DNA from 4 places in the Methylophaga sp. F7 genome. Region 1 is predicted to be linked to each of the others. Evidence: riboswitches for the same ligand, from Rfam matches in the RefSeq annotation. Region 1 holds a riboswitch; each other region holds the start of a gene.
What was found. Region 1 has a riboswitch for cyclic di-GMP ahead of AC08OG_RS05485 (hypothetical protein). Riboswitches for the same ligand answer to the same signal wherever they lie in the genome.
Positions count from the first base shown of each region.

Region 2: it holds a riboswitch for cyclic di-GMP, as region 1 does, so the genes downstream of both, AC08OG_RS11140 (hypothetical protein) here and AC08OG_RS05485 (hypothetical protein) in region 1, are expected to answer to the same signal.
Region 3: it holds a riboswitch for cyclic di-GMP, as region 1 does, so the genes downstream of both, AC08OG_RS13260 (hypothetical protein) here and AC08OG_RS05485 (hypothetical protein) in region 1, are expected to answer to the same signal.
Region 4: it holds a riboswitch for cyclic di-GMP, as region 1 does, so the genes downstream of both, AC08OG_RS16105 (hypothetical protein) here and AC08OG_RS05485 (hypothetical protein) in region 1, are expected to answer to the same signal.

Region 1 covers NZ_CM166511.1:1,064,036-1,071,768, reverse strand. The annotation lists gene AC08OG_RS05505 (hypothetical protein) at 1-635, opposite strand, end outside; gene AC08OG_RS05500 (polysaccharide biosynthesis/export family protein) at 674-1,225, opposite strand; gene AC08OG_RS05495 (hypothetical protein) at 1,348-1,851, opposite strand; cyclic di-GMP riboswitch class I at 1,894-1,972, opposite strand; gene AC08OG_RS05490 (VPLPA-CTERM sorting domain-containing protein) at 2,128-2,646, opposite strand; cyclic di-GMP riboswitch class I at 2,676-2,757, opposite strand; gene AC08OG_RS05485 (hypothetical protein) at 2,968-3,492, opposite strand; cyclic di-GMP riboswitch class I at 3,522-3,607, opposite strand; gene AC08OG_RS05480 (hypothetical protein) at 3,936-4,460, opposite strand; cyclic di-GMP riboswitch class I at 4,489-4,573, opposite strand; gene AC08OG_RS05475 (hypothetical protein) at 4,810-5,319, opposite strand; cyclic di-GMP riboswitch class I at 5,349-5,427, opposite strand; gene AC08OG_RS05470 (undecaprenyl-phosphate glucose phosphotransferase) at 5,620-7,023, opposite strand; gene AC08OG_RS05465 (mannose-1-phosphate guanylyltransferase/mannose-6-phosphate isomerase) at 7,052-7,733, opposite strand, start outside.
Region 2 covers NZ_CM166511.1:2,224,397-2,232,129, forward strand. The annotation lists gene AC08OG_RS11125 (DUF6653 family protein) at 1-131, opposite strand, end outside; gene AC08OG_RS11130 (antibiotic biosynthesis monooxygenase) at 206-781, opposite strand; gene AC08OG_RS11135 (helix-turn-helix domain-containing protein) at 1,092-2,063, shown strand; cyclic di-GMP riboswitch class I at 2,344-2,427, shown strand; gene AC08OG_RS11140 (hypothetical protein) at 2,446-3,828, shown strand; gene AC08OG_RS11145 (MBL fold metallo-hydrolase) at 3,975-4,862, opposite strand; gene AC08OG_RS11150 (NYN domain-containing protein) at 4,930-5,634, opposite strand; gene AC08OG_RS11155 (YobI family P-loop NTPase) at 5,873-7,733, opposite strand, start outside.
Region 3 covers NZ_CM166511.1:2,632,936-2,640,668, reverse strand. The annotation lists gene AC08OG_RS13285 (hypothetical protein) at 1-254, shown strand, start outside; gene AC08OG_RS13280 (fatty acid desaturase) at 260-973, shown strand; partial or broken gene AC08OG_RS13275 (PAS domain-containing protein) at 1,485-3,014, shown strand; gene AC08OG_RS13270 (winged helix-turn-helix transcriptional regulator) at 3,336-3,608, opposite strand; gene AC08OG_RS13265 (zinc-dependent alcohol dehydrogenase family protein) at 3,747-4,757, shown strand; cyclic di-GMP riboswitch class I at 5,051-5,137, shown strand; gene AC08OG_RS13260 (hypothetical protein) at 5,154-5,804, shown strand; tRNA gene AC08OG_RS13255 (tRNA-Arg) at 5,937-6,013, shown strand; gene AC08OG_RS13250 (DUF502 domain-containing protein) at 6,249-6,872, opposite strand; gene dsrE2 (sulfur carrier protein DsrE2) at 6,907-7,371, opposite strand; gene AC08OG_RS13240 (sulfurtransferase TusA family protein) at 7,376-7,609, opposite strand; gene AC08OG_RS13235 (beta-barrel assembly-enhancing protease) at 7,706-7,733, shown strand, end outside.
Region 4 covers NZ_JBWPVL010000002.1:163,008-170,740, forward strand. The annotation lists partial or broken gene AC08OG_RS16085 (efflux RND transporter permease subunit) at 1-14, opposite strand, end outside; gene AC08OG_RS16090 (efflux RND transporter periplasmic adaptor subunit) at 29-1,132, opposite strand; gene AC08OG_RS16095 (TolC family protein) at 1,156-2,454, opposite strand; gene AC08OG_RS16100 (hypothetical protein) at 2,519-2,863, opposite strand; cyclic di-GMP riboswitch class I at 4,170-4,252, shown strand; gene AC08OG_RS16105 (hypothetical protein) at 4,245-4,799, shown strand; gene AC08OG_RS16110 (hypothetical protein) at 4,952-5,176, shown strand; gene AC08OG_RS16115 (DUF5983 family protein) at 5,713-5,991, shown strand; gene AC08OG_RS16120 (hypothetical protein) at 6,226-6,756, shown strand; gene AC08OG_RS16125 (hypothetical protein) at 6,998-7,733, shown strand, end outside.

The DNA.
Region 1 (7,733 bases):
TATTCTGATTCAATAAACTCTGATTCAGATTCATACTGTGAATATGTCAGTGCCAGGCCGCCAGTCAAACGTTCTGACAAATTTCTGCGCCATCCACCTGTGAATGACATAGTTTCAGTATCACTGAAGCGGCTTGTATCGTACGTACTTTCATTATAACTAAAACTGGTATAGGCAAAATCACGTTCAGTAAATTGATATTGATAACTTGGTGCCAATGATTTTGATGTTACCGTTGCATTAGACGCAAAATCACCGGTATCTTCATCAGCGATTGCACGTTGTGCTCTTTCAGAATAGCCAGCATTCAATCCGTAATTGCTTCGTTCTGTATTGTAGCTGCCAGCTATATTTGCAAAAGGATCTTGCCGATCCAGCTCTGACAAGCTGGCAAAACGTTCTAACCGATAGCCAACATCCATACTGATAGACGCATTTTCAACGGCTCTTGATAGTAACAATGTGGGTGTAAGCTTGGTAACAAAACTACCTTCTTCCTCTTCACGCAACTCAACATTATCATCGTAATTAAATGTTGGAGAAAAGTCGGCCCCAATAATGTATTCGGCCGCTTTGGCAACATTGACTTGGAACAAGGTTAAAGCCAAAATCGTTGTGATAACGTTTATTTTCATGCTGGCTCCATTATGGTGTCGATAATTATTATTCCTCATTATGGAATAATAATGACATCACCGCTTTCAAGCAGCACGTTAGACTCAAGTGATTTGCCTTGTTTAATGTTTGCGTAATAGACAGGTATGATTTGCTGTTTCATTCCATCTCTACGCAAAATGATAATGTCATTTTCTTTTGCATAGGTTGTCAGCCCACCTGCCAAACTTAAAGCCTGCATTGCGTCAAGCGGTTGGCTCATACCGAATGATCCTGGAGTGAGCACTTTACCAAGGATATGAATAGTATTACCTGAAACCTGATTGACCGTAACGTTAACGACTGGGTCCGAGATATATTCCGAAAGTTTTTCTTTAAGCTCAGTTTCTACATCAACGACGGTTTTATCTTTCGCGTTTATTTGGCCAGCTAAGGGAAACGAAATAGTGCCATCGGGAAGAATAACGACTTCTTTCTGCAAAGCATCTTCATTCCACACTGAAATGCTTAACATGTCACCTGCATTAAGCGTATAGGGTTCTGAAGCATGAACAACTGTTCCAATCGAAAGTGCCGCTAATAGCAACACTGTATTTACCAATTTATTCATTATTCTTCTCCATGTTTATAAATTACATTCGCTTCGGATGATAACACGTTATTTAAGCATAAAAAAAGGGAGCATTTCTGCTCCCTTATTTTAACTGGATATTATTGTTGAATTAATCAGTTTTACGCTTTTGATTTAGCACGTAAACGCAGTCCCAATAGGCCGAATAAGGCAGGTGCGAAGAGAAAAAGCGCTGCTGGAATAGGCACAGCCGATACTGAAACATCATATTTCAGCTCATCAGAAGAAGCACTAAAGATATCCAAACCATAGTTTATACCAGTCATAAGCGTGGCGGTAAATGAGTAATCTGAGATGAGATTAAACTGATCAATAACAGCACCACCCATCTCAAATAACGATACGGTAGCTGAACTTAGATTTGCTTCTGGATTAAATGACCATACAATTTTAACGGGTGTATTTTGATCTGTAGATAGATCAAAAAATGATGACCAGTTGGTGTTTGGCTCATCTACCGTTCCGTGACCTAATACAACATCGTTGTTATTTAAGCTAACTTCTTGCGTAGCACCTGATGATCCGGCGGTGGTCAAATTTAAGGTTGCTGCATTTGCACTAATTGAGAAAAATAACGTCATAAAGAAAAGCATCGCTTTTTTCATAAGTCGCTCCTTTAAGGGGTTTGATTTATAGATTAAGTTAAGCAATGCAACCCGGCGATCTTACAGGGTAAGACCCGTGGCTTTCCGCCCCCGCCTCACAACAGGTTTGGCTATTGATAGGAAAGAAGAAATCCTTTCCATTGTGAAAACTTCCCAGCTTTTTAAGGAAGTTAATTTAACCGTAACGTTTTTTATTCAGTTTGTACAGAGTCTTTTCTGACAAAAAATATATAAAAAAGGGAGCTTCAAGCTCCCTTTTTATTTCTCCTAACCGTTTCAGCCTGCAGTCATCTTGGCTCTACGACGCAATCCAATCAATCCTAATAAGGCGGGAGCGAATAAAAATAATGCGGCTGGTACAGGCACTTCTGATAATGAGGTAACTGACACATCATATTTTAATGCATGTGATGTAGCATCTAAAATATCCAAACCGTAAGTTTTACCTGCTGACAATATGGCCGAAAAAGTAAAATCGCCCGTTATATCGTACGTTTCTGTAAAACTACCATCTAATGCAAAAATTGCTACAGTAGCAGAAACCAGATTTCTCACTGGGTTAAATGACCATTCAACATCAACCGCAGTATTTGTATCTGCTGTGACGTTAAACATTGAACTCCAATTTGATTTGGAGCTTTCAACAACACCACCACCTAAAACAACATTGTTATTATTTAAGGTGACTTGCTGTTGGGAGGCCCCATTTGAGCCCTCAGCTGTTAAATTAAGAGTTGCTGAGTTTGCACCAGCAGAGAATAAAAAGGCTATACATAATAGCATCGCTTTTTTCATAGCAATTTCCTTCTAAGTGAAAAAATAAGCAATGCAGCCCGGCCATCTTTAGTCAATTAAAGATCCGTAGCTTTCCGACCCTGCCTCATGACAAGTTTGGCTTTATATTGAAGATAGAAACAGAATTGTTTCTATAATTGAGACTTTCTTAGATTCGTGAAAGTTCAGTTACAGACTAACAGTTTTTGTGGATTTTTCAAATCAGGTAGGTAAATCGCAGATGCAAAACTTTAGAGTCTTTTGATGATATTGAGCCCCACAAAGAAAAGGGAGCCGAAGCCCCCTTTCCTTGAACCAACAATATTGTTAACTCATTTGTTACTATGCAGCAGCTGTTTTCAGTGCTTTACGACGTAAACCGAAGAAGCCCATCAATGCTGGAGCAAATAACCATAATGCAGCTGGAACTGGTACTGCAGAAATTGACAGGTCGTATTTCAGTACATCTGATGTGGCATTAAAAATATCAACACCAAAGAATGAACCCGCTGTCAAAATAGCAGTAAAGATAAAATCACCAGTGATGTTAAAAATAGTTGGCGCACCAACATAACCACCACCAGGGCCAGTCAACAGACCAAAGGCCAATTGAGCATTATTCAAGCTGTTTGTTGGGTTAAATGACCATTCAACTTTTACTGGTGTATCAACATCAGTAGAAACATCAAACAATGATTCCCAAACTCCTGAATTAGCAACAGTACCACCAGCAAGAACTGTACTGTTGTTATTCAGATCAATACTTTGAGTAGCACCTGAAGAACCAACTGTTGATAAAGTCAGTGTAGCGGCATTAGCACCAACTGAGAACAATAAAGCTATACATAATAGCATCGCATTTTTCATAGTAATTTCCTTTATATTGAAAAATTAAGCAATGCAACCCGGCCATCTTCAAAACCCAGCCAGAAGATCCGTGGCTTTCCGACCTTACCTCACGGTAAGTTTGGCAACAAAAACAGAAACAGAAACAACATTGTCTCTGAACTTTTTATCTCCAAGAAATATCTCGGTGATGATTAAACACTACTACTTCATTTGCATGATTGAAATTGTACTATGGTACTAGTGACAAATTTATTGCAAAAAAATTATATATTTCAGGCTGATTATAGCTGATTTTCTTTTTCTCACAATATCCATATTTAATGAACTTTATAACAATATTCTATTGGTTGTCCCACTTCATGCTGTGAATAATAGCTAACTGAATCAAGTACATAACTGCAAAAAAAGGGAGCCGAAGCTCCCTTTTCTTAAAACTAACAATATTGTTAACTCATTTGGTGTTATGCAACCACTGTTTTCCGTGCTTGACGGCGTATACCGAAGAAGCCTAACAGTGCTGGTGCAAACAACCACAATGCAGCTGGTACTGGTACTGCAGAGATTGACAGGTCATATTTCAAAATACCTGAAGTGGCATTAAGAATATCTACTGCAAAATATGAACCTGCAGTCAAAATGGCAGTAAAGATAAAGTCACCAGTGATATTAAAAATAGTTGGAAAACCAACATAATTACCACCAGGGCCAGAAACCAGACCAAAAGCCAATTGAGCTGAATCCAAGCTTGTTGAAGGATTAAATGACCACTCAACTCTTACAGGAGTATCAACATCAGTTGTAACATCAAACAATGATTCCCAAGAACCAGAATTAGCAACAGTACCACCAGCAAGCACAGTGCTGTTGTTATTTAAACTGATTTCTTGAGTCGCACCATTTGATCCGACAGTTGATAAACTCAATGTAGCCGCATTAGCACTAACTGAGAACAATAAAGCTATACAAAATAGCATCGCATTTTTCATCGTAATTTCCTTTAATTGAAAAATTAAGCAATGCAACCCAGCCATCTTCAAATAATACCTGAAGACCCGTGGCTTTCCGACCTTGCCTCATGACAAGTTTGGCGATTTAAAATAGGAACCATTTCCGTTCCCAACAAATAAAGCCACTTAGAAACAGCTCTCAAGTGACGGTTGAACAATACTGTTAATTTGTTACAAATAATGAGCCCTGCAACACAAAATTTAGCTGGATTAACTCAAATCTTTAATCAAATGTGAATTGATTCACAGTGTTTACAATGGTTTTGCAATTTAAGGAAAGGAACAAAGCTCCTTTCCTCAAGTAAGCAGGAATTCAATACGTTTAAAATTAAGCTGTAGCAGATTTAAGTGCTCTACGACGTAAGCCGAAAAAACCCATTAATGCTGGAGCCATTAACCACAATGCAGCTGGAATCGGAACAGCTGATGGTGAAATTGACAGGTCATACTTCAATATATTTGAGGTTGCGTTCAAAATAGCAACAAGATATGTCGTACCAGCTGTCATGGAAGCATTGAAAATAAAGTCACTACTAATATTAAACATTTGTAATGGGCCTCCCACTTCACCAAAAGCAAGTTGGGCGGAACCAAGGCTAGTAGTAGGGTTGAATGACCATTCAATAACTACGGGTGTATCAGCATCTGTAGTTGCGTTAAAAGCTGAACTCCAAAGGCCGCGAGCAGCAACAAAACCACCAGCAAGCACAGTGCTGTTATTGTTTAGATCGACGTTTTGGGTTGCTCCAATAGAACCAGTACCTGTTAACGATAAGGTAGCTGCATTGACGTTAATCGAGAACAACAAGGCTGCAAAAAATAGCATTGATTTTTTCATAATTTTTTCCTTTTGATGAAAAAATGAAACAATGCAACCTGGCGATCTTAACTTTAAAGACCCATGGCTTTCCGACCTCACCTCACGGTAAGTTAGGCTAGATTGTCGGGAACAACATTGAACCCGAAATGATTGACTCCCAGATGTTTCTCTCAGCCGACATTTCTGATATGCGCATTACCTATCGTGTCGATAGATAACTCAGTCAAAGGAATTGCAATTGAGTTTTAATCTTAGGAACGAGTTTAAATTTTTTGTTGGCTAGACAGCGATGTCATACCGAAAATTTAACTCTGGACATTAATATACATCCTTTCCAACAAAACCTCTAGTGATCGTTAATAAAATAATTTTCAGATCAAGAAGCAATGTCCAGGTTTGAATATACTGTAGATCATATTTGATACGCCCTTCCATTTTATCCAGCGTATCCGTCTCTCCACGAAAACCATTTATCTGGGCAAGACCGGTAATACCAGGCTTAACCTTATGCCGAAGCATATACCCTTGGATTTTCGCTCTATATTCTTCATTGTGCGCTACAGCATGTGGCCTTGGGCCAACGATTGACATAGAACCGCCTAACGAATTGAAGAATTGTGGTAATTCATCAAGTGAAGTTCTTCGTAAAATTTTGCCAAAATGCGTGACCCTTTGATCGTTCTTTTGGGCTTGAATGACCTTATCCCCATCTTCAGCAACTGTCATGGTACGAAACTTCCAGACTTTTATTTTTTCACCATCCATTCCATAACGTGTCTGTTTAAAAAACACAGGACCTTTGGAAGTCGCTTTAATGCCAATGGCTATCAATAACATCGGAATGGCTATCAGACACAGTATCAAAAAACTCAAAACAATATCTTCAATGCGTTTGATTGCACTATCAATACCGGCAAAGGGTGTCTCATAAATGCTGATTGCCGTTATTCCCTGATAATCCACCCATCTGGAGTTAAGCAGATTAAAAGTAAACAAATCGGGTACCAAATAAACCGAAGCGGTAGTATCAGCAAGCTTTTCAGTAATCAAACGAATACGGGCTTCAGCTGCCAAAGATAATGTAATAAAGACAATGTCGATTTTTCCTGTACGGCAATCTCTTATTAAGTCTTCGATACTGCCAAGGACAGTCGCTGCATTTTCTTCTAAACGACGATTTGGGGCAGGTTTACGATCATCGTAGAAACCACTGAAACGGTAACCTGTCCATTCCATTTCATCAAAGGATTTTTCCAGTCGATAACCAAGCTTCGTCGCTCCTACGATAGCCACGCGACGGGTATTTAACCCCTTGGATCGCATTATTCCAAGCACCATTCGAACGATGGCATGCCAGGAAATCAACTCGATAGGTGTAGCGATTATCCAGATCAATATGAAAGGTGTTGCATAGGTTTGTTCATTAATGACAATCAGTTCGATAGCCACCAATACCGCGATACTCGTACCCCAGGAAAATAATACTGCAGTAACCTCGTCCCTTAGATACGTCCCGCGCCATGAACGATAGGCATCCTGTGATTCGGCAAAGAAGTGAAAAAGAATAATTGAAAATAATAAAGACCAGACATGCTTTGGTTGCCATTCAATAGCAAACAAATCCATTAAAGCCAGAAAGGTTACTAATATAATGGCACTATCAATTAGCCTTGAAATAGCATTAATTTTTGAGTCGTAATGTCTGATTTTTCCTTGCGCCATAATTGTCCTTAGGCCATCTCTTATTCTGTTATTTACGGTTATAGGTATCTTGAAGCCTGATAATGTCGTCTTCTTCAAGGTAGGCGCCGGATTGTACCTCAATGATTTCCAAAGGGACTCGTCCAGGATTACGTAAACGATGCACACTTCCAAGAGGAATAAATGTTGATTCGTTTTCGCCCAGTAACATGACCTCATCATCCCGTGTGACTTCAGCGGTTCCACTTACCACTACCCAGTGTTCAGCACGATGGTAATGCATTTGCAATGACAAAGATGCGCCCGGGTTCACCAATATGCGCTTGACTTGAAATCGGTCACCCATATCAACAGAGTCGTAATTGCCCCATGGGCGATAACATTTACGATGGGTTATAACTTCTTTACGGTTTTGGCGGGTCAGTTCTTCAACGATTGTTTTAACTTTTTGTGCCTGATCTTTATGCGCCACCATGACAGCATCATGTGTTTCAACAACAATCACATCGTCCAGGCCTAACACCGTCACCAGACGATTTTCGCTATGAATATAGGCGTTATGAACATTTTCAACTAGAACATCGCCGATCAACACATTCTGATCAGCATCACGGGTGAAAGCTTCCCATAAAGAAGACCATGAACCGACATCACTCCAGCCCGCATCGAGTGGAACAACCATAGCTTTATCGGTTTTTTCCATAACCGCGTAATCAATTGAGTCACTCGGA
Region 2 (7,733 bases), 1.2 Mb from region 1:
CTACTCCAGAACGCGAGAACGATAACAGGAAGCACAGAGTATCGGGTCCAAACACTAATGGGGTTTGAGTGCCTCATCCAGTTGTCATCATCAAGCTTAAAAAGCCCAGCAATCTTCCGTTCTAAAGTCATTTCATAGTACCGATGGGGTAATGAAAAATAGCCAGCATTTGAAGCCTCTTGATCTCAAGATCCTTTTTCTAAACCTAACAACCTCGAAACAGCCATGCGTGAATTAATTTGGTGTAGCGCGGCATCACCACATACACCATTAGCAAAACCGCAATACCGGTAATGATCAAGGTGTCGAGATAATGATTATCAGGCAGTCCCAACCTGTGAATGGGTGGCAACAAAAATGGCAACATCAGTACCAGCGGATAGATAGCTGACCAGGTGACCAAAGCCTGTTTCCAACGAATAGGAATTTTGGTATTCGCCTGCTCAGGGGTAAACCAGAAATCCAGCCCGCTGTTAATATAAAAATCATCGCCTTTCACCAGTAATGGTGAAACTTGGGCTATCAGCTCACTGCGTTTGGCCGATTCCATCCAGCCCCGTAAATGTGATTGGTTATCAAAGCGAATAATAATCGTATACGTTTCAGTCAATCCTGCGATTGGCCGAATCACGTTCAGATCCAGATGCCCCGGCGAGCTTTTACAATGTGGAGCAATTTCATTTAACCATGCTTCGTATTCGGGATGTTTATCCTTGGCAACCTGATGGGTAATAACTGCCGTCGCACCATTGGTTAACGGATCCACACGATTTTGTTGCATAAGATTTTTCCTAAAATACCAAGTTGTCGGATACATGTTTCACAAACAAAATATCAAGTCATACGTTTATTTTAAAACTTTATTGCAGTTGAAGCTTATAGAGACAAGGTACGAAAACCTTATGTAGATAGTATTCAAAAGACTCCGTAGGTAACTATTGGGCTTGTTTGTTTGATAACAAATACCAAGCCAGTAAGCTCATTTTTGTTTAGATGCCAATACGTTAATGAATAAGGTATAGTCATTTTCACTGATTATTTTATGGTTTTACTGTCATGGTCATTCTCATATCTTTGCTGATGCAATAAAAATGACGTCAACACACCACACCGTCTATCGTGATCAGCCTTTGTTCGATGCTTATGAACAGCAGATGGCACAAGACTGGTTACCCATTGAGATAATGCAATTATCCGCGGGGAATTTCCGTGGGCATTATCGTGAAGTGGGTAATGATGATGTCAGAGTTGTGTTTGAACAACAAAATCAGGTCATACACAAACGTGCCATTATTGAGCGGGACTTCTGTACGGTTTCTTTTGCACGCATTGCAAATCAGGTACGGGTCTCTGAGTACGATGCTTTCGATAATTCATTATTTTTTCTGCCTTCAAATGTTGAAGTCGATATTCAGGCAGCGAGCGGTGTTGAAACGGTCTATTTTAGATTCGAACAGTCTAAATTAATTGAAGCAGCAAGAGTCATTAACCCAAAATATTGGGAAATGCCGACAGACCATATTTTGGTATTTGATGGTATTAACCGACAACCCCTAGAGGATTTTACTGATTATCTATATCAGCTTTCGGCACTGAGTTCGGATGATAGTCTGCGTGAGCAGCAGAAAAATATTAATTTATCAGTAATGGAATATGTCTTGCTCTCTCTCGATTCATCTTTAGTGTTTGATGAACAATCATCCGATGTACTGTCTCGGCGTCGGGCGGCTAAATCAGTAAGGCAGGCAATAGACTATATGCACGCCAACCTGGAGAGACATACTTGTCCGTCCATTATCGATATTTGTAAAGATTTACATATCAGCCAGCGTAACCTGCAATATAACTTTAAAAAAATAATGGGAATCACACCCAATGCGTACTTGTATCGATTAAGGTTAAACCGGGTTCGTGCACAACTTCTAAAACCAGCTGATATCGGTGTGACAGTCACGCAGTTAGCCAGTGATTGGCATTTTTGGCATCTAGGTCGTTTTTCCAAGGATTATCTGCAATTATTTGGCGAGTTGCCTTCCACCACATTACATCGAGCCTTTAATTAAAATCATTACTTTTTAGTTGTGATTGATACGGCTTTATGTGGCCGATATCGAATATCAGACTTGTAATGTCATATAAGCAGGCAACGAAAAGTAAACATAATCTCCCCTTTAATCATTCAGGCTTAGGTTTATAAAAACCGACTGATTCTAATCCAAAAAAATTAATAAAGATTATCCGTTTTCTCGATAAATGATTAATTTATCTCTTTGCGAAAATCGGATAGTGCCATGTCATCCGTCTCTATATCATCATATTTCGGTTGGGTTGGACTATAGCCCATTTTATTATTGCCAAACTTGGTGTGAACTAAGGACGGAAAGCTACAGACCTTGATGATGTTGTTAAGGTGGCTGAGTTGCATAGATTTAAGAGACTTTGAACATGCAAACTCAATCTTTAAAACGTTCTGTATTCAGCACATTTTTTATTTCATCAATCGTTTTAAGTACTGCGGCAAGTGCCGATAGTGTTTTAATTGGAGTCAATACATCACCTTTAACGATTAATGATGATGCCACCACAACCATTGTGACGGGCACACAATTTCAAAATGATAATGAGTTATCCGTTATTGGTCAGCCATTTGTTAAAGATCCTGTTTTAGCAAACGAAGGCACTTTTATAAATAATGGTACCTTTTACGGTAAATTCAGTGATTTAAAAAATGATGGGGTGCTGTTAAATACAGGCAGTCTGACTACTCATGTCAGTGGTTTAAATAATGCAGCAAGCGGTCACATCACCAACACCGGTTATATATACAACAACGGCGGTAGCTTGAAAAATGATGGCTTCATTGATAATCAGGCTGAGTTTAACAATTCAGGCACATTGACTAATTACGGGCAGTTAACCAATCAAGATACCCTCACGAATAGAGGTGTTTTATCAAGTTATAGAGGAGCAACCCTGACCAATACGGGAACCTTAACTAATACCAGTGCGGGTAGATTCAATAACTATATCGATTCCACTTTAATTAATGATGGCACGATGAACAATGAGGGTCGCTTCACTAATGCCGGTAAGTTGATTAATAATGGTTCCTTTACGAATAAATACGTATTCTCCAATGCAATTAATGACACCGTGACCAATAATGGCGTCATGACCAATAATAGTACTCTTGAGAATATGAACGAGATTATTAATACGGGCGTGTTTATTAACAATGAAAAAGCAACCATAAGAGGTAATGGCAGTTCAGTGGGTAATTACACCCAAACCGCTGGGCAAACCATAAATAACGGCGTCATCACTCAAACCAGTGTCAATATCAACGGCGGTAGTTTATCTGGTACAGGCATCATTAACAGCAATGTAACGGTGAATGGCACCAGTTCTGACAACCATGCCAGCATAAATGCAGGTAACTCGATTGGTACGATGACCATTAATGGCAATTACACTCAAGGTGAATTAGGTTCAATGGTGGTGGAGTTTAATGAAACCAGTTCAGATATCTTTAATATTTCACATGAGGCTTCTCTGGCCGGTTTACTAACCTTTGAGTTTATTGGTGATAATGTGCAAGTAGGAACATTTCAGTTCTTAACGTTTGCCAGCATTGTAGGCAGCTTTGATAGCATCATTTATCCATCCCTCATGGGCTTTAATTTTGATGTGGTGTTTGGTGATACCTTTGCCAATTTAGAAATCAGTCAATCGGTGAGTGAAGTGCCTGTTCCAGCGTCATTATTCTTATTTGGCCCGGCATTATTAGGCTTCTTAGGTTTACGCCGTAAAAAGGCAATGACAGCTTAAAAATATGCAGAGTGTTAATCTCAAAGAAAGTATAAAAATTGATGCTGGCTTGCCGTGAAAGAAATGAAATAACGGGTGGTGGCCATCCTACTCTTTTGATTTCGTTACGTTCCTTAGTTCGTAATGTTTACTCAGATATTCCTGATCTAGAATTCAACGTTCAGATCCGGTCGAAAATTAAAGTAGGATTGCTCCACCAGGGTTTGATAAACACCGGCAATATTCATTGGCAGCCATTCATCATACATCCGTAAATGCGCATATTCCGGTAAGCGAATTTCAGCCTGAAGCGTTTCAAGCGTTTTCCCCGCCAGCATGCCCTCACGCACAGCTGCATAAAGCGCTTCCAGATAACCAAGATAATGCTCCACATCCTCGCGCGTGCCGGTATCAGCATGTCCACCGATAAATAAATCAAACGGTTCAGCCGCCAGCACTTCCCGGGTGGAATGAATCATGCCATGAATGTCATAGCCTAAAAGATTCTGATAAGGCATCCGGCCAAGCACAATCCAATCCACCACAAAGAGCACATTGGCTGGCATAACTCGCATACTGACTGAGCCACGACCATTGTTTGGGCCGTGATATTGCAGGTGGATTTCACTGTCTCCCAATTGCAAGGTCATAGCATCCTGAAACGTGATATCCGGTAACGCGGTTGGCGCTTTTGTCCATTGCAAATCTTCTGCAGCAAATTCATGTGCCACCACCCGAATATCCCCGTCGGCAAGAATATGGCCGCCCATGGTATGGTCAATGTGATTATGGCTGTATACCAGATAGCGAATCGGCACAGTAAACCGCTTAGCCAATTCCTCTTTCAAATAGCTCGCCGCGGCATCATTAATTGGGTCGGTGACGAGAATCCCCGCATCGGTTACCACAAATATCGAATGATAATGACCCGCCGAAAAACGATACACATTGTCTTTCATCTGCTCGATTTTGTACTCGGTGGTCTCATCCGCCTGGGAAGGCAATATCACTCCCCATAACCCCAGAGAGAGAACAATTGGGATCATCAATTTCATAAACATTTTTTGGAAAAACAACATAAAAGAAACCTGGTCTTATTCAGGCCATAGCCACAAATGGCATTTATTTATTGCGAACATTGCGTACTAAAAACGAATTACCTGGGCCACGTTTTAATTCAAATAAATCAATCGCTTTAAACAGGCTGCTGAGGTTTTTAAAGCCATAGTTTCGAGTATCAAACGAGGTCTTGTTTGAGATATTTGAACCAACCGGCCCAAGCGCCGCCCAGCCGTCTTCGTCTTCGGTTGCCTCGATGGCCTGCCGTAGCAAATGTATTAATTTGGTATCGGATTTTATGTTTTTGGGTTTAACCGTTGTTTTGGTTTTTTCTTTTTCCTGATCCAGAAACAGAAACTTAGAGCAGGCGTTTACAAATGCTGACGGTGTTTTCCGCTCACCGAACCCCAACACCACCTTCCCTTCCGCTAAGGCTCTGGTTACCATCGGCGTAAAATCACAATCCGATGACACAAAACACATCACATCAATCTGCTTGGTATACATCACATCCATTGCATCAATCACCAATGCGATATCAGACGCATTTTTCCCCTTGGTTAAATCATATTGCTGGATGGGTTGAATGGCATATTCATGCAACAGATCTTCCCAGGCCTTTAGCGTTGGCGACTTCCAATTGCCATAAGCCTTACGAATAGTGACCACACCATAGTTTGCGACCTCGCTCAGAACATCTTCAAACTTACTCGCGGGCGCATTATCAGCATCAATAAATAATGCGATTTTCTGTTTTAATTCATCCATGGTTGCACCTCAAGCCAATTTAGATATGTCGATGGTTAGCTATATGTTGATACTAGTTTTTTATGACGACTTTATCACTGATGGCCGGATGGATTTCAATTGACTCTGACCCTTTTGGTCCTTAACATCGCAAAATCAAGTTCGCTGTACCCTTGATTTGACGCATGTTTGCACCCTATGTCGATATAGATTTGGCTGACCTATTGGTTATCCCCATTGATTTTCTGGAAACCGTTTATCAGCGCCTATAAAGATTGACTCTTATATTATTACTCAACAATTTACTTTCACTCCATGAAGAAATAATGTTTCTTGAATCAAGCCATCTGACCAAATCCTGGTTCTCGGGAGTATTTTGTAGTTTCGGCGTTTTGTGCCCAGTTTTTATTTCGGAAAATGGTTTCGGTAGATTATCCAAGACATGATGGACTTCGTCATCCGTCATATACGAATGGCATTTATTAAAGAGTGAAATTTGCGTTTCAATGGGCTTAGAGTGAAGTACCAAGGATTGTACAATACTCCCATCAAGGTTGGAGATGTTGGTGTCGGCGTTGTTAATAATTGGGCCGATAAGTGCTGCTCGCTCGGGAAGGCTCACAAGCTCACCTAGGTCCATTAACTCAACTATCCGGAGTTTGGCTGCATGATCAACTTCAGGTCGAAGAAGCTCCTCTAGGAAGCCATCGTCGAGCTCAAAGTTGTCTGGATCCGCCAGATATATGTCGATGTTGGCTGCGACGAATAGTATCTGCAACTCCCTCTTGTCTTCGAGCGCGTCAAGACTCTCCTTGGTGAAGGCGATTTTTCCTTCGTCTATCAGGATTCCAAGCTTGGTTGGTTCGAGCCCTATTGGTGGGTTCTTGAACGAATTCGGCAGGGCGTGAGCATATTCTCTGTAAGCGGCATCAGACAGCGAATCCGCATTGAAGAGGAATTGACGAAGCTTTAATGAATTAGAGTCATTTGGTATGGGATGTTTCAGGATAGTCGCACGGACAACATCTCGATCAAGATAGCTAACCAGGCTCTCCTCTTCGAACCTTTCACACTCAATAAAATCAAGACAGTTTTCCCAAGCTGGTTCGATCTTGCCTAACTTGAACAGCATTGAGCACACCCTCTCAGGCACATCTTCTAGGCTTGGCAGCAAGGACGTCTGCCGTTCAAGAAACAACTGGATATCATCTTCATCAAGCGTATCGTGGCGAATCACGGCAAGAATAGCAGGAGCATCCTCTTTAGTATTTCCTTCAAGCTCCAAAAGTACATCAATAAAGTAATGCTCGAAATCGCGTTCGATCCGATTTATCAAGGTTGTGTTATTCATAGAACGTATGGCCGTGAAGTTCCGCTCGCGCATTGGCTCGAAATCGTTCTCTCCCAAAATCGCTTGGTAGACGTATTCCAGATTCGCTATCGTGAGTTCAAAAAGCCCCTTCTCAAACATGAAGCGTACAACTTCAGAGTGTTCTTTTATTGCAGCCAGATCTTTTATCTCAAAGTCGAGAAATGCAAGGCGTTCTGGTTCTAGTTCGGGTGAATTAATCAAAATTTCTGGAAGGTTCGCCGAAACAAATTCGGGTAACTCCTCAAAATCCCTTGCCAGCGTTTTGAGCGAAGTTGCCGGTAAGTTCGATACCAGTTGGATGATATGAGAAATATTGTTAGAACTACCAATAACCATAGGGACTAGATTTTCCTTGGCTTTAACTAGTCCCGAAAGAAGTCCCTGAACATAGCGTCCGCTGTTGTAATAGGTATCAAAGAAATCCTCGCAGCTCTCGAAATGGGACGAAAGAAACTCGAAAAGCTTCTGCGTTTGAGCGACGTAACTGCTCCGTTCACCTAGAAGACTATCGACAAGCTTGACGTTCAAGACATAGCTTTGCCGGAAGTCTTCATCCCTCATCGCAGCGATGACCTCTTTTGGATTATCGATCGGAAAACCCGGCTCGGGCGTGACGAATGCCCTTATCTGGATCAGAAACTTATTGTCATTGGGTGACAAACGACCTGAGTGAAAGAGTGAAGTATATTGGTAGTAGGTGTCGTCGAGATGGCCTTCCAGAATCAGAAAACGGGCAAGCTCTCCATTT
Region 3 (7,733 bases), 1.5 Mb from region 1:
CCATTATGCGGACCTTGAAAGACTATCGCACACCACGTATCGCCCGCAGTATCATTGAACTGCTGGTTACATTGGTCCCTTTTGCTCTTCTCTGGACGCTATCCTGGGCGACACTGAGTGCCGGACACTGGCTTGGTCTTCTGATCACTATTCCTGCCGCGGGATTTCTTGTTAGGTTATTCATGATCAAACATGACTGCAGCCACGGTGCCTTTTTTCTTCAAAAAGGGCCAATGAATGGGTTGGACGGATAATCGGCGTGTTGAACCTGACTCCCTTCGACTTCTGGCGTCACACCCACAGGCACCATCATGCGCATTCCGGTAATCTCGATCGTCCGCGTATTGGTGGCATCGATACCCTAACGGTTGAGGAATTTCGAGCTTTGCCTCGCAACAAGCGACAACGTTACCGATTCTATCGTCATCCTTTGGTGCTGTTCGCTCTCGGCCCAGCGTATCTATTTCTGCTCGACAATCGACTGCCAGTAGGTTTCATGCGTGCAGGGTGGATGCCATGGCTGAGTACCATGACCACCAATGTGGCGATTCTGGTCATTGTTGCCACGATGATGTGGCTGGTTGGTATCGGCCCCTTCCTCATGGTGCAGTTGCCAATCACGCTGATTGCAGCAACGATAGGCGTCTGGCTCTTCTATGTTCAGCACCAATTCGAGCACACCTACTGGGAGCACGAATCCAACTGGACTTTACAAGAGGCCGCACTGCACGGTAGTTCACACTACGATCTGCCTCGCATTCTGCGCTGGTTCACTGCCAACATCGGGATTCACCATATTCATCACCTCAGCAGTCGAATTCCCTTCTATCGTCTGCCCGAAGTCCTCCGTGATTATCCCGAACTGCGTGAAATGGGTCGTATTACCCTTAAGCAGAGCTTCGCTGCTGTGCGTCTGGTCCTGTGGGACGAGGAGAAGCAGCGACTTGTCAGCTTCAGAGAGGCAAAGGCCTAATCTGACGGGAATACGCTTTGCGCGTAGGGTAAATATGTTAGGTTCGAACTTGCATTTAGGCGTGGTCGGGCTTCGAGTTTATTGGATATTCTCCTATCATATTTCTGCCACCGAAATATTGCTATAAAGCTTTAACCTAAGCGTTAAAGCCAAATCTAAGGTTTATACTGGAAGTGCCCCTGTTATAATTGCTGCCAATTTCCCTATAGCTCAGATGGATAGAGCGTCCCACCTCCTCCAAAAAATATTCCGCTTCATGTCTATGGTGCCGTTATGCATCGTAAAACTATAAAGTTATTAGGTGCTTAGCGTAAAGTCCAGCTAGACTGCTTGAATGACTGATCATAGTTCAACAACACACTTAATTTCCTGCGCTAACAAAAACTCAGAAAACGAACGCAATGAAATACAAACTTTTGAATACATGTATGTGTCTGTCACTTGGTTGTGTGATCTAATTGCGTGTAACCAACGTTAATAGGATACGATTAATCTTTAAGTAGGAGCCATTATGTGGTTTAGTTCGAAAGTAAATCGAAAAGAGTTGGCAGAACAATTAGTTATCACACATCAAACAGCCGCTGTTGTGGTTGATAGTGATCGTAATCTTATCGCTTCCAATCCGGCATTTAGCGAAATAGGCCGTAAACTTAACGGTTTAGACCGCAATGGTGTCTTAAAGTCCTTGATTGATCATTATGATAAAGCTAATAAAACCATTGCTTTTGATGATTTTCATCTACGCCAGCATATTTTCTCGTTGACAATTAAAGGTCTCGAGTCTTGCTCACTTTATCTTTTTGAACCTTTACCTGAGAAACTCTTAGGTGAACAAGCTTGGCAACAACTATTAGCTTTTAGTGAAAATATTTATGCTGTTTTTGATAATCACAATAATTTAGTCACATCCAATATAGATTCGGTTGATGCTGATGAGATGTATTCTGTTTTCGATAGTCCGCAATTGTTGAAGGCTTTGCAAAACGCCATCAAGATTACAGATCGAAAACTTCGCTTATCTGAGAATGATGATTTTTATTATCAAGTAACCCACTCCACTCTTGATTCTGATAGCGGCCCGTTATCAGCTTTCTTATTATCTAAACAAACGCAACTTGCTGACTACAAGCAGTTCGAAATGTTATCCAAAGTAGTAAGTAACACAAGTACAAGTGTATTGATCACTGATAAAAATGGGTTTGTCGAATATGTTAATCCCGGTTTTGAAAAGCTTTCAGGATTAACACTTGCAGAAGTAAAAGGTAAAAAGCCTGGAGTTTTATTACAGCGTGAACAAACTGATACAGACACAATTAAGCGGATTTCTAAAAAACTTAAAGCACGAGAGCCGTTTTATGAAGAGATCTTAAACTTTACCAAAGAGGGTGTGCCCTATTGGATTGTGTTGTCAGTGAACCCAATTTTCAATGAAAAGGGGGAACATACTGGGTTTGTTGGCGTGAGTTCTGATGTCCGTGAAATTAAACGTCTGGTCTTAGAGCAAATCAACCAAAAAGATGCTATTAGCAGTCATTCGGCGGTGATGGAGTTTAATCAAAGTGGGCAGTTCATTTCAGCTAATCAGTTTACTTATGAACAATTAAACATTGTCGACGAAGTGCAAGTGCAGTCATTACTGGGAAATTTGAAAGATCATTTGGACGAGCCTCGCAAACAATTGATCGAAAAAGGTGAACCCACCGCGGTGATGATTAAACTGGCTCATCAAGGTGGTGAAGTAATTTTAGAGTGCATAATCTCAGCAATAACAGATTTAAACGGCAATATTTCTAAGTACATTGTGTTTGGTAGCAATGTCTCTTCTCGAAATAAGCTGGTGGCTGAAACTCATCTTTCTATGTCGAATGTGTTAAGTAAAATTCAAGCCACAGTAAAGACAATAAATGCAGTAGCCGATCAAACTAATCTGTTAGCGCTTAATGCAGCCATTGAGGCAGCAAGAGCTGGTGAAGCTGGACGAGGATTTGCGGTAGTGGCGGATGAAGTGCGCAACCTTTCGAAAAAATCGAATGAAGCAGCGGTTCAAATTGGTCAACTGATTAACGAAACTCAGTCGCATGTTGACGAGCTGGCTTCTTTTTTAAGTGAGTAATGTTTCTATACCGAAGAATATTGGTAGCGTCAGCGCAAAGTTTATTCATTCTCAGCTCAAATGCTTGTCCGACCCGTTAAGCAGGTGATCAAACACTCTAACGCTAGTGCAAATGACGTTTCAATTCAGATTAGGAAATCTCAAAAGCTATACCTAAATCCCTAATACTAATAGTTGAAACCCTGACGATTATAATTGCCGACAATGACCCTTTAGCTCAGATGGATAGAGTGTACTCAAGCCGATTAGCTAAAGATCATTTTCAAGGGTCCAGTTTTTTAGTTCTTCAAGTATTGTCAGGGCATTCAATCCTCTAGCCGCAATTTTGTATTGGACCGCGACAGGTTTGCTTGAGATCACATCTCTGGTGATCAGTTTATTTTCTTCCATTGCCTTCAACCTCTCTGCCAGGACTTTTTTACTGGCCCCGGCAAGTTGTCTCGCAATTTCATTAAAACGCATGGGCTGATCTTTCAGGTGCCACAAAATGGAGCCTGTCCATTTATTACCGATAATTCTCATTCCCCTCTCAACTGGGCAGGGTTTATAACAAGTCTGGTGGTTTTCTCTCATAGTTATTTGTAGGTTACAAAAAGTTAACTGGTTGACTATTGTAACCTGAATGTTAGTTTGTATGTTTAGACAAACTAGAGAGCAGACATGAAAGGTAAATCAATTTTCGTCGAAGCGGGTGGTGGCTTTGATAAAGTTAGCGTAGAAGAAACAGAAACAATCTCGCCAGGTGACAGCGAAATTCTGGTCAGACTTCATGCTAACTCGCTTAATTATCACGATTATGCGGTCGTCAAGGGGCTCTGGCCTGCATCAGAGAAAAGAATACCTATGGCTGATGGTGCCGGTGAAGTAATAGAGGTGGGACCAAACGTGACCGAATTTAAGGTCGGTGATAGCGTTGTGAGTACGTTTTTCCCTTCTTGGTTAAACGGTGAACCAGTCGTTGATGGTTTCTCAACTGTTCCTGGCGATGGAGTAGATGGTTACGCAAGAGAATATGTCACGGCAAAGGCTGAAGCTTTCACCAAGTCACCCTCAGGTTGGTCTCATACAGAATCTGCGACGTTGACTACAGCAGCCTTGACAGCATGGCGGGCTTTGTTCGATTTTAATCAGCTCAAATCAGGTGATACCGTTCTTCTTCAAGGGACTGGTGGTGTATCCATCTTCGCTTTACAGTTTGCCAAAATGGCAGGCGCCAAAGTGATTGCCACTTCATCCAGTGATCAAAAACTCACTAGGTTGAAGGAGCTGGGAGCAGATCATGTGATCAATTATAAAAAAGAACCTAACTGGGGCTTTTTAGCCAGAGAACTCAATGATGGAAAAGGTGTTGACCACGTCGTTGAAATTGGTGGTGCTGAAACATTGGAGCAATCTCTAAACGCTGTACGTATCGCTGGCCAAATTTCGTTAATTGGTATTCTTTCTGGACAGACTTGCGATATAAATATTGTGAAGACTTTTGTGAAACAGGTTAGGCTTCAGGGCGTTCTTGTTGGTAGCAGAGTCCATCAGCAGGAGATGATTAAAGCTATCGAGGCTAATCAGCTAAAACCAATTATTGATCGTACTTTTGCTTTAAAGGATATTGTCAAAGCATTTGAGTACCAAGAAACGAATCAGCATTTTGGTAAAATTTGTTTAGAGTTTTAAATGAAATAAAAAAGCCCTTGAGGTGGGGCTTTTTTAATTTATTAGCCTCTCAACCACCGATAGAATGTTTCAGAATTCGTCGGTCTAAAATAGCCCTGTTATAATTACGGCCGATGTCCCTGTAGCTCAGATGGATAGAGCGTTAAACATTTATCTGTCCAAATTGAGAAGGATAGGGCTGGGATTACATTATTAGCTCTAATAATTAACATCAAAGATTTATTAATTAGTACTAAAGTACAATACTTTTTAATAAAATTTAGTGTAAGTTCGAAAGAGTGATCTAATCACGCTATTTATTATGCCAAACTTGGCGTGAGCCTTGGACGGAAAATTACAGCTGTGCTTTTAAGTAAAGGTATCAGGGCTGGGTTGCATACTTTAAGGAGTTCACCGATGAATAAGATGATAGCTACGATAATCTTCTCATTATTTTCTTTTTCTGCTTTTGCCGCTACAGTCGACATTGATTTGAGTGGGGCTACCACTTCCACCCTTATTGATGCTGATGGAGCAAGTTTCTCACAAACTTTCACAGGTCAGACTGCATCTGGCTCAGCAATTTCAGGTTCCCCTATAGGGCCATTATCACTAACACCAAGTGGAACAATAAGAGTTGTCTCTTTTGATCCAGGTTGCACAGGTTGTGATTCTGGCAATTCACTTCTTACACCCTCAAGTTTTCAGGGCCCATTGTCGATTTTGTTTGATTTTAATGCCGACAGTTTTTCATGGGTGATGGGAAGCTCTGTTGCAGGATCCAATGTTGCTGCAGATTTATTTTCAAATAGTGGTAGTTTAATCAACACAGTACTAATCAGCATGCTGGAAGGGTACAACAAATACTCTATCTCAGGCTTGGGTGCTTTTGCAGGAATTACTTTTAGAGACAATAACGACCCAGCTGGAGTACGTTACATGGACATGTCTTACAATAGTGTTGTCGGAGTCTCTGAAGTTCCAATCCCTGCCGCCGCTTTCATGTTTGCACCGGCATTACTTGGACTCATGGGATTACGTCGAAGAGCAAAAAATAAAGTCGCTTAACTTTATTTCTTTCAGAAAGCCGTGATGATTAATTTCATCACGGCTTTTTTATTTGTATAACTGCCGTTCAACCGACGACTGGTTTGTTTCGAAGTGAAGCCGATCAGCTTGACTGATATAATTGCGGCCGATGTCCCTGTAGCTCAGATGGATAGAGCGTCCCCCTCCTAAGGGGAAGGCCACAGGTTCGACTCCTGTCAGGGACACCAATAATAATCAATAGATTATTTTTGACTGGAAATGAATAATAGCGGGATAGTCATTCGCATACTCCCCATCAACTTTTAGAACCTTCATTTTTTCTATAACAAATTTATCGATTTGTATTAGGTTTATCAGATTCAGAAAGTTGAGGTTGGGAAAGGAATAAATATCCCACTGGGTAATGGATACGGCGCAACTAAGAAAGTAATGACAATTCTTTACCAGTTGCCTTGTGAAAAATTATTTTTCAACAATGATTTTTGGTTGATGGCTTTCTGTTTCACTATCTGAAAGTCCTGCGGTCAGGATCCAGCGCATCGTGTCTTCATTCGACATTTCCAAAGACCGAACCTGATCTCGTGAAACGCAAATTGTATAGCCACCAACTTGATAGCTCATTGGCAGGTATATGGCGACCAGATTATTTTCCTGATCCTCCATGCCTAAAACATGGCTAACGTTATCCTTCACCAGAAAGCCAATCAGCTGAACCCCACCGATGGTGACAGCAACAGCATTGCTGAGACTTTCCTGCTGTTTCTCGCGAGAGAAAAAACGCGTGAAATCTCGTAATGCACCATGAATCGATTTCACCAGCGGAATGCGATCCAGGATGGATTCACCCATATCAAACAGTCGTTTGACCAGCCAGGCATTAACGGCAATTCCAATCACAAAAATCAACCCTATAGCCGCTAATAACCCAAGCCCTGGCCAATAAAAATCATAGGGTAAAATGGCAATCATTATCGGACGTAATGCACGCTCTGCTGTAACAGCCAACCAATAAATAAGATAAAGCGTCAGGGTGACGGGTAACGCTGTCGCCAAACCTTTTAAAAAAGTCTTCCAGACAAATTGCATAAAGCTGTTCCTATTCCAAACCGAATACGGTTATTCAGATGTATAAAGTTATATCGGCTTCGCTGGCAAATTCCAGAAAGGTGGCAGCGCCTCCATGACTGATTCCATCGATAAAATCTGAATTTTTAAAATCAAACAAATCGACAGTCATTTGGCAGGCAATTAATTCAACATCTGACTCCAGACAAATCTCACGTAATTCAGCAACACTGGCAACACCTTTCTTTTTCAATTTGCGTTGCATCATCCAGGTAGCAAAGGCTTCAAGCCCTGGAATAATTTGCACGATACTGGGGACCGGAACAGGCATGGGCATAGCAGGGTTGCCTAAAGGAGAGACTTTAAGAGACATATCTTTCTTAAGCAATTGCAAACCGTAAAAGGTAAAAAATATTTTGGCTTCAAACCCTAGCGCCGCTGCTGTGGAGGCCAGTAGAAATGGTGGATATGCACCATCTAAAGTACCTTTACTTGCAATTATGGCGAGTTTTTTGGCCATGCAGTCATGCCCCTTTTTCGATGATGAAATACAATTTTCCGTCGACTTCTTCACTACTGAGTAGCGGATTACCAGTCATTTTGCAGAAGGCCGGAATATCTTTTAGCGCGCCAGTATCGGTACATATGAGTCGCAATCGCTGAGAGGCTGACATTTCATTGAGCATCTTACGCGCTTTAAGCACTGGAAGTGGACAGTTTAAACCTGATGTATCAATTTCTGTATCAAAATCTGACATACTGATTTCCTTTAAAATATCCGTTCACATGATAAACGCAAGCGGCGTTTTTGTCTTTGCGGAACCGGTCTTAATGAGCCAAGGTCTATAGGCGTTATGAAATATCTTATCGCTACAGTTATAT
Region 4 (7,733 bases), on a different replicon from region 1:
ATATTATTAATCATGTCTGTTTCCTAAATCAGTGAGCGTGAGCTGCGCCGGCTTTTTCCAGATCAGCTTTAATCAGATAGCTATTTTCAGCGACGATGTCATCGCCCTGCCGGAGTCCGGATATAACCTCACTGAATTGACCATCATTAAGACCCAGTTGTAATGGCCTGACTTGATATTGATTACCTACTTTGACAAAAGCGACTGATGCGCCTTCAAACTGTTGTATGGCACTGTTAGGAATTCTTAGTTTGACTTCTGTTTGCTCGGTAATGGCTTCAGCCTCAACGAGCAAACCCGGAAACCAGACTTGCTGCTGATTATCAAGTGCAACGCGGGCAATCCGATAAGGGGCATCATCTTTGCTTGGCACCAGTTGCTTTATCGTCGATTCATAAAATGTGTTGTTATGTAACAGACGCACTTTCTGACCGGGTTTTATATTCATGGCCTGTCCTGGAAAGACTTTGAGTTCAGCCCAAAGTGATTGGGTATTCGTGATCGTAAACAAACTTTGATCTGCCGCGACTTCGCCGGTATTGGCATCTTTTGCTGTAATGACACCTGAGATGGGCGCGGTTACGTTATAACTCTGTAAGCTGTTGTTTGACTCAACACTGGCTAATAGCTGACCTTTTTTGACAGAATCACCAAAATTCACATAAACGCGGGTGATTTGACCCGGAAAACGTGCTCTGACTTGACTTATCTCATCAGGTGATAAAACCACTCTACCGTAGAGTTTGGAGGTGACCGATATTTGTCCGGCTGTAACTTCTGCAGTTACCACACCGTGTTTTTGAGCCATACCGTCATCCATTTCTACATGCTCACTACCTTCATCCTCAGCGTCGTGAGCATGCCCTTCTTCTTCGGGTTTTGATTCAGCGCTATGATCATGTTCATCCTCTTTTGGCATCGATTCATCATGGTTATCTTTATCATGTGTTATCTCATGATCATGCTGCTGATTTGATTCTGCTAGCTGGGCTTGTGCTTGTTGATCTGATTGAGGAGCCTCATGCGCATGACCATCTTCAGCAATGGCAGGTGACATGATGAGCAATATTAGCGCTGCTACTGATAGTAGGCTGCGCATGGGTAAAAAAACGAAATGTGATTTATTAAACATAGTTTTGTCCTGATTCATATTGCTTACTCTGCAGCTGTTAGCGGTTCGGCGGTGAGTTGTTCGATTTCTGTCTGATATAGCAATGCAGCCGTTGCAGCCTCAATGACACTACGTCTGGCACCTAGCAGGTCTTGTCTGACGGTAAGAAATTCCAGATAACTGTAGAGTCCCCGTTGATAACCGGTTTGCGTTTGCTCCAGACTTTTAGTGAGTTTGGGGATAATCTGTTGTTGCAACTTGGAAATACTTGCAATTGCTTGTTCACGCCCGGAATAGGCCCGATAAAGCTGAGCATGAAGTTGTAACAGCATATCTTGACGGCGATAGCTGACTTCATTACGCGCGGCCAATGCTGATTCAATATCCCCTTGCGCTCGCTGGCGGCTGAACAAAGGCACTGACACACCAGCAACTAACGCCGAATCATTCAGTCCTTCATCTCGCCTGATCCCAACTGACCAGGTCAGATCTGCAACTTGCTGAGTTCTGGCAAGACGTACTTGTGCATCACGAACCCGCGTTTCTGCAGCGAAACGTTCCAGTTGCGGATTTTGCTGGGCCTGATTAAATAAGGCTTCAAATGACATGGCCTCGCTAAAGGCAAACAATGAGCCTGTGGCGGTCTCAAAATTAGGTTGATAACTCCCCCACAAATTAGCGAGTACCACTTTGTTGGCTTCCAGCTGACGTTTTTCGGCAGCCAATATCAGTTCAGCCTGATTAACAGAAGCTTCGGCGCGGCCCAAATCTGCTTCAGCCGCGACGGCAGCACCTACACGTTTATTAACTTCTGTTAATGTTGTTTGCGCCAGTTCCAGCCCCGTCTCGGCTAGCTTTACACGCTCCTGGCTATTGAGCACTTTAATAAATTGTCGTGTTACCTGACCTAGCAAGTCCAACGCTTTTATTTTGCGATCAACACGGACAACATCACTTTGTTGTTCCACCAGTTCAACACGGGACAATCTTTTATCACCCAGTTCAACGACAGAGGAGAGAGTGACCGTGGTTTCCAGTGACTTGATACCGCTTAGTTCTCTAGTGCCAGCGAAATTTTCAATCTCAGCACCAACAACATATGCCGGTTTGAGATTGGCCGTTTTTTTCTGGGCTTCAAGTTGTTGCTGTCGAATTGGAAAAACCTGTAATGCCGGATGTTGCGCCAGTGTTTGTTGCATGGCCTCGTTTAAACTCAACGTTTTCGTTTGTTGAATGTTATCGGCAATAACCGGTGAGACAGAAAAGGCAACCAGCATCGAACAAAGCAATGCACGGATAGCAGGCGCACGCACATTTGTAGTGCGATCAAAGTGTATTTTCATGAAATTAGATCCTGTTTAACTGCAAACAACGGACTTACGTTAAGTCCGCAAAAACATCAGCAGTTCAAGATCTCGGAGGGCGGTACATACTGACTGTAAAGTCAGGTTTTGGCGATCTAGGGTGGAGGTTGAAATAATTGTATGGAATAGCAGCAACATTAATTCCATCAATATTAAAGATGGCGATAAAATGTGAACACTGACAATGCATACAAAAATCACAATCGCCAGTACTTTGTGCATCATGCGAAGACGCATTGTTCGCTTGTTGAATTGCATTGGAATCATCAAGAACAAGCTGATGTTCTTGTGATGTCTTGGAATCATATGTATGAATGTCAGCCGCAACTATGCCTGATTGCATCACAATCATAAAGATGAGCATGTTGATAATTAATTTTACTGACATTCGTTAATTTTATTAATGGATTCTGATGTCTTAGTTAACAACATAATAACTTAGTTCCCAAAAGATTAGCAAAATTAAAAGTTCTCTGCTGGGTCTGTGAGAGTCTGTCACTGTTTTTATGTAACAAACACAAAGTTTGTGATGATTTTGAATAGTGTATGAGATCTTATGCTCGGGGTCTCCGGATCTATAAACAAAACTAAGGCACTATAATTCGCTAATACTAAGGCGAGAGAAATGTATTGGCTGAAAGATCTTGAGCTATAGAAATTCAGAAAGTGTTATGTATTCATATTTTCAACTAAAGCAGCTAATTATGAATAGATAGCATGTTGCTAAGTCTACTTAATATGTGCTCGAACTCATTGCGTTCAACACGAAGCTTCTGTTTTCTGACTTGGTACCCACACTTTTGGCGTCAACAGCACCACGTGGTCGACCTCGGCAGTCCAAGTCACAGCTACAATAGAGTGTTCCTAATGATCCATTACGATTCTGGTCATGATAAACATGATCACGAAGCTCAGCTCTTGCTTGTTCAAATGATTCTGGATCTGCCAGTGCTTAGACCAAGATGAGTAACCCAGCGAATAGCGATAATATGATTTTATTCATTAATCTTTTCATCTTCATTTTATTGTTCATACAATCACTGTCACTAAACGACTGACACGCGGGTTACGAACTTTGACGATATCGTTTGCCGGCGCATTATCTCGAATTAACGCCCAGGTTTCTGTGGTCCGGTTTGGCTTTCCATTCCGAAGAGTTTGCTGGGGCTTTATTATCTTTCAGTTGGATGAGGTGAGTAATTTAGAAAGCCGACGCCAGGCACGGTCAATCGAGCTGATGACCATTCGCTCACAAAAGTGTTCGACATCAAGTAGAGAGGGGTGAACATCACCAATATGCGTTTTGATTTGTAGGTCTAAGCAATCATTTGGTGATGTCTTCAACCTTACCACTAAACTATGCAACCCAATCTGTTCGGCTGGCCACTCTGACAGATGCTTCAGCAATTCGTGTTTGATGAAAGCGGCCTTTGAGATATGGAGGTGAGACCAATTGAGGATGTCTTACCTTAACGTAACCACTTTCTAGCGATAAGCTTTTGTCTAATTGAAAAAATGATTATATGAAATAAAACTTATCACGATAGTTGCCCCGATTTCGCTTCTTTATTACAAAAAACAACAGGAATTTATACTAAAAATTAAGATGCGTTATATTGTACCAAAGTACAGTTTGATTAGACGTAAAAAGCATGTCATGGTGTCCTTAATTGAAGTAATTTTGAAATTCTACTTGAACCAGACGCCAAACTCGTTGTGAAATGAGGACGGAAAGCTTCGGGTCTTTAAAGTAAAGAAAGATAGCCGGGTTGCATTGCACCATTTTCTTTTTTCTTAATGTTAAGGACTTATGCTATGAAAAAACACTCTTTTTTATTACTGCACTAATGTTCAGCATTTCAGCTAATGCGGCATCAATTAACGTAACGCCAACAGTAACCTCTCCCTACACTATTACCAATAACGGTAGTAATAACGTATCGGTCGCTGCAACTTACAGTGCTTTTGTAGGCGCTTTTCTTCTCACCACTGGTGTGACTAGTGATGTTGACACATTGGTGAAATTTGACTTCTCGTTTAATAACTTACCTGCGACTCCTGGCAGAGTTACTTTTTCTCAACCTATCAGTGGAATGATTACTCCAGTGGAATCTTTCGCCATAACATCATCAAGCTTGACCTTCACGAGAATGTTATTTGCTGGACAAACAGCATTTTTTAATCCTATGCCGGGTGCGGCTGGTTCATTTGATTTGAGCATTGCAGCACTGCCCTCAGAATTGCCAGTACCAGCAGCATTGTTTTTATTCGCACCAGCCTTGCTTGGTTTTTTAGGTCTACGTCGTAAAATGGCAAAAAACTAAAACATTAAGCTTTATTTTTAATTGAATAAGTGTCATCCGGTTAATACCGGATGACTTTTTATTAACGAAAAACAATATCAAAAGTACCAGAGTTCAAAAACCAAAAGGGTCAGAATCAATTGCTTCATTCCTAACATTATGGAGTTTGCGTTATGGGATGTATCAAGATAGATATTTTTCCAGAGTTAGATTTTGAGTCGGAAATATTTGGAAGCAGTTTAATTGGCTATATAGCTTCTGGTGAGCAGAAACTCAATATCGAAATTGCTGTTAAAGACATTATTACCTATAAATGGGCTCTGAGAATAAAAGCTGTAAATGAAACAAAGATAAACATCATTGAAATCGCAGCAAATGGGATTCGATTACTGCTTTGACCGGTGAGACTCTTGTCTCCTGATCATAGTTAAGAAAATTTCAATATATTGGTTGAGATGACTAGGCATGTAAATGCCAATTTAATTACCATACAGCATTTATCGTTAGAAGAGGCGGCTAGCCTTACCTATACGCCAGAACGTTTCAGAAGTGTTCGTAGATAATCGTGTATTTAACACATGGCAGATCATTAATTTAGAAATCATCTGTTTGATGAGTAGATTGATTTAACGGTTTAAAAATATCCCTGTATTTAAGTATCTTAATGATGCTTTCTGCTAAAGCTTCATCTTTGGATAGCACAATCACCCTTATGAGATCATTTGAAAGTAATTGTTTGTTAATTGAATGCACTAATTGAAGTCTGTTGGGTTTACTCAAATAAATGAGTTACACTGGGCAACAACACGAAAGGGGCTAAAAAGGGCTTTTGCCTGCTTTTTTTGTCTATTATATTAGCCATACATCATTGGCTTTCCAAACCCACACGGAGATCGGCTCTTCCGTATGAGGTGTCGATCCCAAGGAAATCAATGTGGAAACCTATCCAGTGATCGCTTTAAGTACTTCTCATATTGAGCAGGCCGATATCAATGCATTACGCATTGCAGCGTTTCAGACCAATATGGTGATGGAGCGTGAATCCGGCTTCTTTATTAAGCTGTATATGAACGATTTGGCAGGAAACCTCCGAGGAGATTACAGTCCTTCACTCTGCAAAGTTATTGAGTTCGCATTTAACAATAATTTTGAAATGATTGAACTGGATTCAGATGCCGAGGCCATCCCAGAGTTAGACCAGCACGACTGGTAGAACATTACCCCTGGCAACAGGGGTATTCCAAAGCGTATTCACAGAGTACGTTTCGGAATAGATATCCAGTAGATAGCCAAAAACTATCTATTTGATAAGTCAGCCGGACTTATTTAAAACCGGCCTCAATGTCCAAGCAGTACGCTGTTTGGAATCTCAAAAACCCATAGGGGAAGTAACCTTCCCTTATGGGGGACGGGTGCCTCCCCTTTTTTTATTATTGGAGAAGCAGTCATGGGATGGAGCTATTCAACGCAATGGCGATCAAAAAAACAATTGGTCGAGTATCTTACTGATTCATATCGCTTTGGCGAAAATCAAGAACTCTTAAAGTCCAGTGTAGTGGGTAACAACCACTGGTACTTGGCCAAACTGAAAACGACCGGAGAAATCTGGATTGGTCTTGATATGATGCAAAGTGGCCGTGAGGATGGTTGGGGCTATAAGGACCTGACTGCTTCGTGTGGCCCGGTCGAAGTGAACTGTCCGATTTCATTTTTGAAAGAAGCCAGTGAGCCAAACCCGGATAGTTATGATGGCCAATGGCGTAAGCGAGTAGTGGCTTATCACAAAAGCAAGCGACAGAAGGCTAAACGTAGCTATGAAGCCGGAATGGTTGTTCAGTATGGTGGAACTGATTATCGGTTAGATAGACCTGCCGGTAGTCGTCGTGGCTGGTATGTCAACAGACAGCCCGATGGTATGTTGTTTCGTATGAACGCCAGACAACTCGGACAGGCCGAGATAAGAGGAGCTAATCACTGATTGGTTCTAAATACTCCCTTCTTTAAGAAGGGGGTATTCCAAAACATCTAACCAGGTGTTTCGGAATACCAGATTCTTGGCAACAAATTTGTTGTCTTGAAGAGTCAGCCGGACTCACCAAAACCGGCCTCAACGTCTTTGCTGTACGCAGTTAAGGCAGGTTTCACCCTCTGGGGGATTTATCATTCCCTCAAAGGGGTTGGTGGATCTCCCTTTTTTATTTGTATTTAGGAGATCCATCATGCAAAACCAAGTAATCAAAGTGCAAACCAATGAAAGCATTATCAGCAAGCTGAAAAATGCGTTTACTTCACCTGGCTGCGTACTCTCTGAAGCGATGCAAAATGCCCGCCGGGCAGGTGCAAGCAAAGTAGAGTTTTCGTATTTGGATGAAGACGCGCTGCTCATTGTTGATGATGGCCAGGGAATTCGTGATTTAGCTGATTTTCTGACTTTGGCAGGTTCAGGCTGGTCAGAAGAAGTAATTCAGAAAGAAGGTGCCTTCGGTATGGGCAGCTTCTCAATGCTTTACTACTGTGATCGGCTGCGAGTGGAATCGAATGGCTATGGCTTTGAAGCATATACACAGGACATTTTGAATGGTCTTGAAATATCTGTGTTTCAGAGCGATGTGACATCAGGTACCAGAATCGCACTGTATGGCTACGAAATCAGCGATGAAAACAATGCCAGCCGGATTGAGCTTTTATTAAAGCGTCTGGCCAAAGGGTTTTCAATTCCGGTCTTTTATGACGGCACTGAATTGGAACGGCCATATAGCCTTGATAAAGCTGAACTGAATTTTACCGAAACGCCGATTGGTTTCTGTGCAATGTCCGAGTTTGACGATGACTCGATCATTGGCAAGCCCGGTAATTATTACAGGGACTATGGCACGAAGGTGAGTCATTTGTTTTATCAAGGATTGCCAGTCGATAGTATCTGGGGGGAGGAGCATTCATATCGTGAACGCCCTG